DNA from 4 places in the Arthrobacter sp. PAMC 25486 genome. Region 3 is predicted to be linked to each of the others. Evidence: riboswitches for the same ligand, from Rfam matches in the RefSeq annotation. Region 3 holds a riboswitch; each other region holds the start of a gene.
The links. A riboswitch is a leader RNA that binds a small molecule or an ion and turns the genes downstream of it on or off. The one in region 3 is predicted to bind S-adenosylmethionine.

Region 1 (2,194 bases), 690 kb from region 3:
AACAAGATGTTTCAACCGAGGAGAATCTCATGACCAGTACCCAGCAGACCAAGACCCACGACTACTACGCCACCCGCGTCATGCGGATCGGGATGGCCATGGGCCTGGCCTGCATGGCGGCATTGTTCATCGCAGGTCTCGTCAAGGGAAACGCAGGGATGCTGGTCATGGCCGCCAGCTCCGCTGCGGTCCTTGGCGCCACGTGGGCTTCCATCAGTGCGGCAGCCGGGAACAAGGCAGCCAAGGCGCAGGCCGCCAACAGCTGAGCCGACCATTCCCTGCACCCCGGAACTGGAATATGCTGTGGGCCAACGGCCGTGTGCAAGGCGGCCGCGATCCGGACGGTGGCCACTACATGAGTGAAGTTCTGTTCCCCATAATGACGGGAGACCCGTCCGAACCGGGAGTCCTGCTGCAATGGCGTGCCCCCAACGGCAGTGCAGTCGTCGCCTATCAAATCATCGCCGAGGTTACGATTGACAAGTTCGACGCCGAGGTCAACACCCCGGTCTCCGGCACCTTGAACTGGGCGGTACAAGAAGGCGACGAGGTGGCACAGGGTGCGGTGATTGCCGTCATCGAGCCCTAACTTCTCCGTGAGCCGAGCCTCTGGTGAGTCTCGGTCCGGAGGCCCTCGGAGTTGTGCGCCTGGTCGGTCGACATTCAGATGCAGCACTACGCGTTGCGGGTGGACGACGGGCACTTCGACAGGGCACTCGTGCGCCCCATCGAAGCGCAGCTCGAGTACTGGACCAACCCGCAAATGACACGTTCGGGCGAGACGACCACCGAGCACGGCGGACGCGGCGTCTACTTCAGGGACCCCGCAGGGCATGGCCTCGAACTCATTACCCAGCCATATTTCTAGGCCCAAGGGATCGTTCCAGCACCAATGCTTGGATCCGGCGGCTGGAAAATTCCTGCCGGCAGCCGATCAGTAGGCAGACAGCCGGAAGCCAATGCCGCGCCCGGCCCGCACACCCGTCTGCGCAACCGTGACCACAAGGGTTCCGATTTCGGGAATCCAGCGGGCAGGCCGGACTGCGTTGGCCAGCGCGGAAATGAGCTGAGCCGGCTCCGGCGACCAGTACGCGTGGTGGCCTTTTGGGGTCAGGAAGGTGACAGCGCCGAGATTTGCATCAACGGCGGGCAGCACGGCAATTCCTTGTGTTTTCGCGGCGGCAGTGGCGGGTTTTGCGGTGGCGACAGTTGAAAGAGACATGGCTTTAACCTTTGCTTGCTCTTGCCAACGGAGGTTTCCGCCGGCCGCTTCCTCATCCGAACCACCCGTGAAGCATGGGGTTGGCGTGCGGCCAGTCGGAGCTTGGCACCGCATCTCTTGAAGCTGCCTCCAACACTACGTCGTTAAAGCACGACGGCGGGAGGTTCCGTCACATATTACGGAACCCACCGCCGTCGAACTTCTTGGCCCATAAAAGATCTGACCCGCAGAAAACGACGAGAATCGACGCGAAATCGCGTATTTTCACCGTTTTATGCGGGTCAGATGTAAAGGGGCAAGCTACTTCGCCAGTGCGGGAACTTCCTCGTCCGGGTTGGAATCGGTGGCTGCCGCGGCCAGGCGGTCATCCCAGGCCTTGCGGATGTGGGCCGGGGTTTCAGGGGTCAGCAGCGAGACTACAACGTAGACGATGAGCGAGGAGGCCAGACCGAAGTAGATGGGCTCGTTGGCGTAGATGCCGTCGGCGCTGTGGATGATGCCGGTGGCGTAGATGACAAGGGAGGCGATGGTGACAACGCAGCCGACGGCCATGGACCAGGCGGCGCCCAGGCCGGTGCCGCGCTTCCAGACGAGGCCGCCGATGATGGCCACGAGCAGGCCGCCGACGAGGATGTCGTAGGCGATGGTCAGGGCGAACACCACATCGTTGACCACAATGGAGATGCCTACAACGAGCACACCGATCACCAGGATGTACCAGCGGTTTGCCCTGATGTCGTGTTCCGGGTTGGTGGAATCGGAGTTGTCGATGTCCTTGCCGAACCAGCTGGCGACGAACGGAATGACGTCCTTGCGGGCCACCGTGGCGGCGGCAATGAGCGAGCCGGAGGCGGTGGACATCATGGCGGCCACGGCGGCGGCCAGCACGATGCCGCCGACGCCGATGGGCAGCAGTTCCGTGGCGACGAGCGCATACACGTCGTCCTTAAGTTCCACATGGCCGGACAGGGC
Region 2 (2,194 bases), 1.6 Mb from region 3:
ATAGCGTGAGGCATATGACGATCCAACCCCAGACGTACAACGACGATCTCCGCCTGGCCCATGTCCTGGCTGACAGCGTGGACTCCCTGACCATGTCCCGCTTCAAGGCCCTTGACCTGGCAGTTGAAACCAAGCCCGACCTGACACCTGTCACGGATGCCGACAAGGCCGCCGAGGAGTCCATCCGCAGCCAGCTCGCCCGGGTCCGCCCGCGCGATGCAGTGCTGGGCGAGGAGTTCGGCAGCAGCGGGCACGGTTCACGGCGCTGGGTCATCGACCCCATCGACGGCACGAAGAACTTTGTCCGCGGCGTCCCCGTCTGGGCCACCCTCATCTCCCTCGTTGACGACGGCGTTCCGGTCGTCGGACTGGTCAGCGCCCCCGCACTGGGCAAACGTTGGTGGGCCGCAACCGGCACCGGCGCGTACATGGGCAAGTCGCTCGCCGCTGCCACCCGCATCCGCGTCTCCAACGTGGCCGAGCTCAAGGACGCCTCACTGTCTTACTCCTCGCTGACCGGCTGGAAGGAACGCGGCAACCGCGACGAGTTCATCTCGCTCACGGACGACGTCTGGCGCACCCGCGCGTACGGCGACTTCTGGTCGTACTGCATGGTCGCCGAGGGCAGCGTGGACATCGCCTGCGAGCCCGAACTCAACCTCTACGACATGGCCGCCCTGGTCCCGATCGTGCAGGAAGCCGGCGGGCGCTTCACCTCACTCGAGGGCGCCGACGGCCCGTATGGCGGCAACGCCCTGGCCACCAACTCCATCCTGCACACCGAGGTTTTGCAGCGCCTGAACCCCACCTGGGATGATCTGCTGGGCTGATCACCACGCCTGACGAAGTGCCTGTGGCGACCCAGAAGCACAGGTGGGTTAAGAACGACGGCGGCCTCCCGCCGTCGTTCTTTTTCGTTGCCTTGCGCTGGGGCCCGGAAGGGTGACGAAACGCTTCGTAACAAATGCGAAAGCGGGGAACTTGGGCTAATCTCTTGTGCATAGGTCACGAGTGCCAGCGCTAAACCCCGGTTTGCTGGCCGGCAACCCTCCTTTCGCGGCGGGGTGCCCCGGGTGACGACCTGGCCAGACCTGTTCGGTCTTGGCAAGCGCGGACTCCTTGGCAGCCAAAGGGTCCTTCGTCGAAGGAATTTCTCATGAGCCATGCCCTGCTGGAATCTGCACCCCTTGAAACCCTTTCCCTGATCGCCAAACCGCTGCTGCCCGTGGTGGGCCAGGATCTGGCTGCGCCGCTGATTCAGGGTGGGCATGTGCGGTACGCCAACCTTGATTATGCGGCATCTGCCCCGGCCGTTGCAGAGGTTGCGGCACATCTGAACGAGGTCCTGCCCTACTACGCCAGCGTGCACCGCGGGGCCGGATACGCCTCGCAGGTCAGCACCTCGGTGTATGAGAATGCCCGCCGGATTGTGGCCGATTTTGTGGGCGCCCGCGCCGACGACACCGTCATCTTCACGCGCAACACCACCGACTCCCTGAATCTGCTGGCCGGCTGCGTCGAGTCCATCCTGAAGCAGCGCGGCTTCACCGAGGGCCGCTCCAACGCCCACGGCGAGGTGCTGTACCTGGACATCGAACACCACGCCAACCTGCTGCCGTGGCAGGCGCTGCCGCACCGTTCGGTGGTTGCGGCGGACTCCATCGCCGCCACATTGTCCCGCGTGGAGACCCAGCTGCGCGCCGGAAACATCGTGCTGCTGGCCGTCACCGGCGCCTCAAATGTCACAGGCGAGGTGCTGCCCGTGGCCGAGCTTGCCGCCCTGGCCCACCAGTTCGGCGCCCGCATTGTGGTGGACGCCGCCCAGCTGGCCCCGCACCGCCGCATCGATTTGGCCGCCAGCGGCATCGACTACCTGGCGTTCTCCGGACACAAGCTCTACGCACCCTTCGGCGCGGGCGTCCTCGTGGGCCGCGCAGACTGGCTCGACGCCGGCGCCCCACACCTGGCCGGCGGCGGCGCCGTGAAGGAAGTCCGCCTCGAATCCACCAGCTGGACCGATGGCCCTGCCCGCCACGAGGCCGGCTCCCCCAACGTTCTGGGCGCCGCAACCCTGGCCAGGGCCGCCTCCGTGCTGGCCGCGCTGGACGCCGACGACTGGCACAACCACGAACAGCTCCTGCGCGCCCACCTCGTCGACGGGCTCAACAAGCTCGACGGCGTCACCGTCCACTCG
Region 3 (2,194 bases):
CCTTCTTGTCGGCGAACTCGTCGTAGGCCTCGCGGGCATGGCGCTTGGCGATGGCCCGCTCCTCGAGGAAGGAGTCGTAGCCGCCGTCGTACACGGCCACCTTGTTCTGCGCCAGGTCCAGCTCCACCACGGAGGTGATGGTGCGGGCCAGGAACTCGCGGTCATGCGAGACCAGGACGACGCCGCCGCGCAACCCCTTCACGAATTCCTCGAGCCGGGCCAGTCCGGCCAGGTCAAGATCGTTGGTGGGTTCGTCCAGCAGCACGACGTCGAACCGGCTCAGCAGGAGCGCGGCCAACGCCACCCGGGCGGCCTGCCCTCCGGACAGTCCGGTCATGGGTGCCTCGGGGCTCAGGTCCAGGCCCAGCTCGGCGAGCGTTGCTGGGATGCGTTCGTCGAGGTCGGCGGCACCACAGGCCAGCCAGTGGTCAAGGGCTGCGGCGTAGCGGTCGTCGTCGGCGGAGTTGCCGGAGCCCAGCGCTTCGGCCGAGCTTTCCATGTCTTCGGTGGCCTGCGTGCAGCCGGTGCGCCGGCCGATGTACGCGGCGATGGACTCGCCCTCGATCCGTTCATGCTCCTGCGGCAGCCAGCCGACGAAGGCATCCTGGGGTGCCGTGCTGACGCTGCCGCCCTGCGGCGTGGCCGCGCCGGCCAGGAGGGACAAAAGTGTTGATTTGCCGGCACCGTTGGCTCCGACCACGCCAATCACGTCGCCCGGTGCGACCGTGAAGGAAAGATTGGTGAACAGGGTGCGGTGTGCGTGGCCTCCGGAAAGGTCCTTTGCCACAAGGGTTGCGCTCATGACTCCATCTTAAGTTGCTTCCGTGTGTGCGCCGGACGGCAGTGGCGTGGGTCTCGTCCCGCCCGGGGCCCCGTCCGGCTGGGAGGAGGGGGCCGTCGTCGTAGTGGAATGTTGCCGCATGTGACGGAGACTTTGAGGCGGCGCGGCGATCCCGGCAGACTGGTGGACAGAATCAAGAGTCCCGACCACTGGCCCTGGCCGGTCGGGCGGCAACCCTCCACACCATAGTGGGGTGCCCCAGGTGAGGATTCGACGCCGTCGGCACCTGCCGGGGCGTAAGTATGGCGGGGTGCACGGCGCCCGCCTTCTTTCGAAGGAGACAACATGACTGAAACCATTCTCATTGACGGCGCCTCTCAGCGCTCGGCCCGTTTGGGCGAAGCCGGTGCGGCGTGGACCAAGCGCATCGGCACCAGGGCCGAGAATGCGAAGCTGACCTATACGGCCGCGGGGGTTGGTGTCGGTTCGGTGGCAACACGGATCAGCGCCGGCAAACACCAGTTCACGGTGGATGAGCCGGCCGCCCTGGCCGGGGATGACACCGCCGCCAGCCCCGTTGAATATGCGCTCGGGGCGCTCATCGCCTGCCAGGTGGTGGTGTACCGGCTGTACGCGGAGCAGCTTGGCATCCAGGTCGACGATATCCAGATCGACGCCGAAGGTGATCTGGACGTGCGCGGGCTGTTCGGCATCGACGAGGCCATCCGCCCCGGATTCAGCGACATCCGGCTGGCCGTGCGCATCTCGGGGCCGGAAACGCAGGAACGCTACGAGGACTTGAGCCGCACGGTTGAGGCGCGTTGCCCGGTGCAGGACCTGTTCAGCAACGCCACGCCCGTCAGCACGGTGGTCACCAAGGCCTGACGGCGGGGCGCCCCGGGATGCCCGGGGCGCCTGGGATGCGCCGACCCGTGAGTTGTGGCGGCTTTGAACCCTCAAAGCCGCCACAACTCACGGGTCGATTTTGTGTGGCCGCCACGTCTCACATCCCAGTTGCAGCGGCGCGAATCACTGCGCCGGCGTGAGCTCCAGCTCTTCGCCGGCCGCGTGGACTCGCAGCTCAGCCTGCAAGCCGGGCTCATCATAGGAACCCGTGAAGATCGGCGTTCCCGGCTCAAACGCCGCGCCCTTGGCGAGAGATCCGGCGTCGACCGCGTCAAAGCCAAGGTGCTCCACGAAGCCGAGCACCAGGGCTCGGGTCTCGTCGTCGTCCGAGGTGACGGCCAGCGCGCGGCGATCAGCAGCACCGGCGGGCCGGGCATCCAGTTCCAGCTCGTGGTAGCCGATGTGGTTCAGCGACTTGGCCAGCCGAGCGCCGGGAACATGCGAGTGCACCATTTCCGAGCTCGACGGCGCATCCTCCAGTTCGGGCATGTCGCCGTTGGTGTCGCG
Region 4 (2,194 bases), 1.2 Mb from region 3:
CTCGCCTCAGGGCGGTGGTGCGGTTGCGCGCGGCCGCGGACAAGGTGCCAACCCTGGCCGTGGACAGGGCTCCAACCCTGGCTCCGCACAAGGCTCCAACCCTGGCTCCGCACAGGGCTCCAACTCCGGCCAGGGCCGCCAACCGGGTGGGCAGAAGGGTGGGCAACGTGGTCCCCGGGGGACCGGCGCGCAGACCCGCCCCAACACTGCCGCCCCGTCAGCCAACACGGCGGCACCGTCGGCCAACACAGCAATGGCGGAGGCACTGCGGCGGGCGGGGCTGGGCAAATAGTTCCACGAATTCCGGAACGAAAACACCACGTGGGCCTGGTCGACACGACTACCACCGTTGCGTGAGCTCATACGCACAGGTCATCCCTACTGGCGCGTATAGACGCTTGGACGCACCACTCGTGGCGAGTGGTGCGTCTGTGTCCGCGATTCCGCCGGCGCTCGGACTCGCTGCACTGCTGCTGCGCGTGGTTGTGCCGTAACGGTGCACAGCTTGACAATTTTCGCAGCTTCAAAAGTGGCGCGTGGTTGTGCCGTAACGGTGCGCAGGTGTTTACTGTTCCGACGCCATCAGCGTTCCGACGCAGCCCGGCGGCAGGGGGCGGGAGCTGGAAGGTGGGTGTCGCGGCCGGCCCACCCATGCATAAATTCGCATGACGGGTCTGGAGCTGCGAGATGCATCGTACATCCTTGCAGCGCTCAGCTCCACACCGGGTTGGCGGCCAAATAAGTCCGAATGTGACAAACGGTCAGTCATTCATTCAGGTAACGGCACTTTCGGGGCCAGAATTCAAACAGTTCTTCGGTAAAAGTCATAAACTCGTCACAATCTTGCAAGCGCGCGGCGATTCTTTCACACTGGATGCAGGTCATGAGTGTCAGCGCACAGCCCCGGCTTGCTGACCGGCAACCCTCCTTCCGCGGTGGGGTGCCCCGGGTGAGGACCTGGCATCGAACCGACCGGTTCCGGTGCAAGCGCGGGCCATCCGCAACGCAACCCTGCGACCGCTTGACGTGTCGGGGGCTTTCGTTGCAGGCCTCTAGTGTTAAAGGAAACAGCCATGAGCAACGGTTGGTCATTTGAAACCCGTCAGATCCACGTAGGCCAGGAGCCCGACGCCACCACCGGCGCCCGCGCACTGCCGATCTACCAGACAACATCATTCGTGTTCCCGTCGGCCGAGAGCGCCGCGGCGCGGTTTGCCCTGGCGGAGCTGGAGCCGATCTACACCCGCATCGGCAACCCCACCACGGCAGTGGTCGAAGACCGCATTGCCAACCTCGAAGGCGGCGTCGGCGCATTGCTGCTGGCGTCGGGCCAGGCGGCAACCACTTTTGCGATCCTGAATATTGCCGAAGCCGGCGATCACATTGTCTCCAGCCCCAGCGTCTACGGAGGCACATTCAACCTGCTGGCCCACTCGCTGAAGAAGCTCGGCATCGAGACCACGTTCGTCTCCGACCCCGACAACCTGGACGAATGGCGTGCAGCCGTGCGTCCCAACACCAAGGCGTTCTTCGGCGAGACGGTCTCCAACCCGCGCCAAGACGTGCTGGATTTGGAAAACATCAGCGCGATCGCCCACGAAGCCGGCGTGCCGCTCATCGTGGACAACACCCTTGCCACCCCGTACCTGATCCGCCCGCTCGAGTGGGGTGCCGACATCGTCATCCACTCCGCCACCAAGTACCTGGGCGGACACGGCACTGCCATCGGCGGCGTGATTGTGGACGGCGGCAAGTTCGACTTTGCAGCCAACCCCGAGAAGTTCCCGGGCTTCAACACGCCCGACGAAACCTACAACGGCATTGTCTTTGCCCGCGACCTCGGCGTCGGCTGCGCGCTGGGCGCCAACCTGGCATACGTGCTCAAGGCCCGGGTCCAGCTGCTGCGCGACCTTGGCGCAGCCATCTCACCGTTCAACGCCTTCCTCATTGCCCAGGGCGTTGAGACGTTGAGCCTGCGCGTGGAACGCCACGTCAGCAACGCCGTCACGGTCGCCGAATGGCTTGAGGCCAACGAGAACGTTGCAGCCGTGGCCTACGCCGGCATCCCCTCAAGCCCCTGGTTTGAACGCGGCCGCAAGTACGGTCCCAACGGTGTTGGCGCCATCATCTCCTTCGACATCAAGGGCGGCCTCGAGGCCGGAAAGCGCTTTGTGGACGGCCTCGAGCTGCACTC

Region 1: it holds a riboswitch for S-adenosylmethionine, as region 3 does, so the genes downstream of both, art_RS22395 (hypothetical protein) here and art_RS14790 (OsmC family protein) in region 3, are expected to answer to the same signal.
Region 2: it holds a riboswitch for S-adenosylmethionine, as region 3 does, so the genes downstream of both, art_RS07320 (aminotransferase class V-fold PLP-dependent enzyme) here and art_RS14790 (OsmC family protein) in region 3, are expected to answer to the same signal.
Region 4: it holds a riboswitch for S-adenosylmethionine, as region 3 does, so the genes downstream of both, art_RS19710 (bifunctional o-acetylhomoserine/o-acetylserine sulfhydrylase) here and art_RS14790 (OsmC family protein) in region 3, are expected to answer to the same signal.

What each region holds. Positions count from the first base shown of each region.
Region 1 covers NZ_CP007595.1:3,929,557-3,931,750, forward strand. The annotation lists gene art_RS22385 (hypothetical protein) at 30-266, shown strand; gene art_RS22390 (biotin/lipoyl-containing protein) at 356-589, shown strand; gene art_RS17780 (hypothetical protein) at 641-868, shown strand; gene art_RS22395 (hypothetical protein) at 935-1,222, opposite strand; SAM riboswitch class IV at 1,235-1,345, opposite strand; gene art_RS17790 (sodium:solute symporter) at 1,523-2,194, opposite strand, start outside.
Region 2 covers NZ_CP007595.1:1,609,557-1,611,750, forward strand. The annotation lists gene hisN (histidinol-phosphatase) at 15-830, shown strand; SAM riboswitch class IV at 1,004-1,117, shown strand; gene art_RS07320 (aminotransferase class V-fold PLP-dependent enzyme) at 1,157-2,194, shown strand, end outside.
Region 3 covers NZ_CP007595.1:3,237,513-3,239,706, forward strand. The annotation lists gene art_RS14785 (ABC-F family ATP-binding cassette domain-containing protein) at 1-802, opposite strand, end outside; SAM riboswitch class IV at 973-1,090, shown strand; gene art_RS14790 (OsmC family protein) at 1,127-1,666, shown strand; gene art_RS14795 (NADPH-dependent F420 reductase) at 1,811-2,194, opposite strand, start outside.
Region 4 covers NZ_CP007595.1:4,397,659-4,399,852, forward strand. The annotation lists gene art_RS19705 (Tex family protein) at 1-292, shown strand, start outside; SAM riboswitch class IV at 880-996, shown strand; gene art_RS19710 (bifunctional o-acetylhomoserine/o-acetylserine sulfhydrylase) at 1,074-2,194, shown strand, end outside.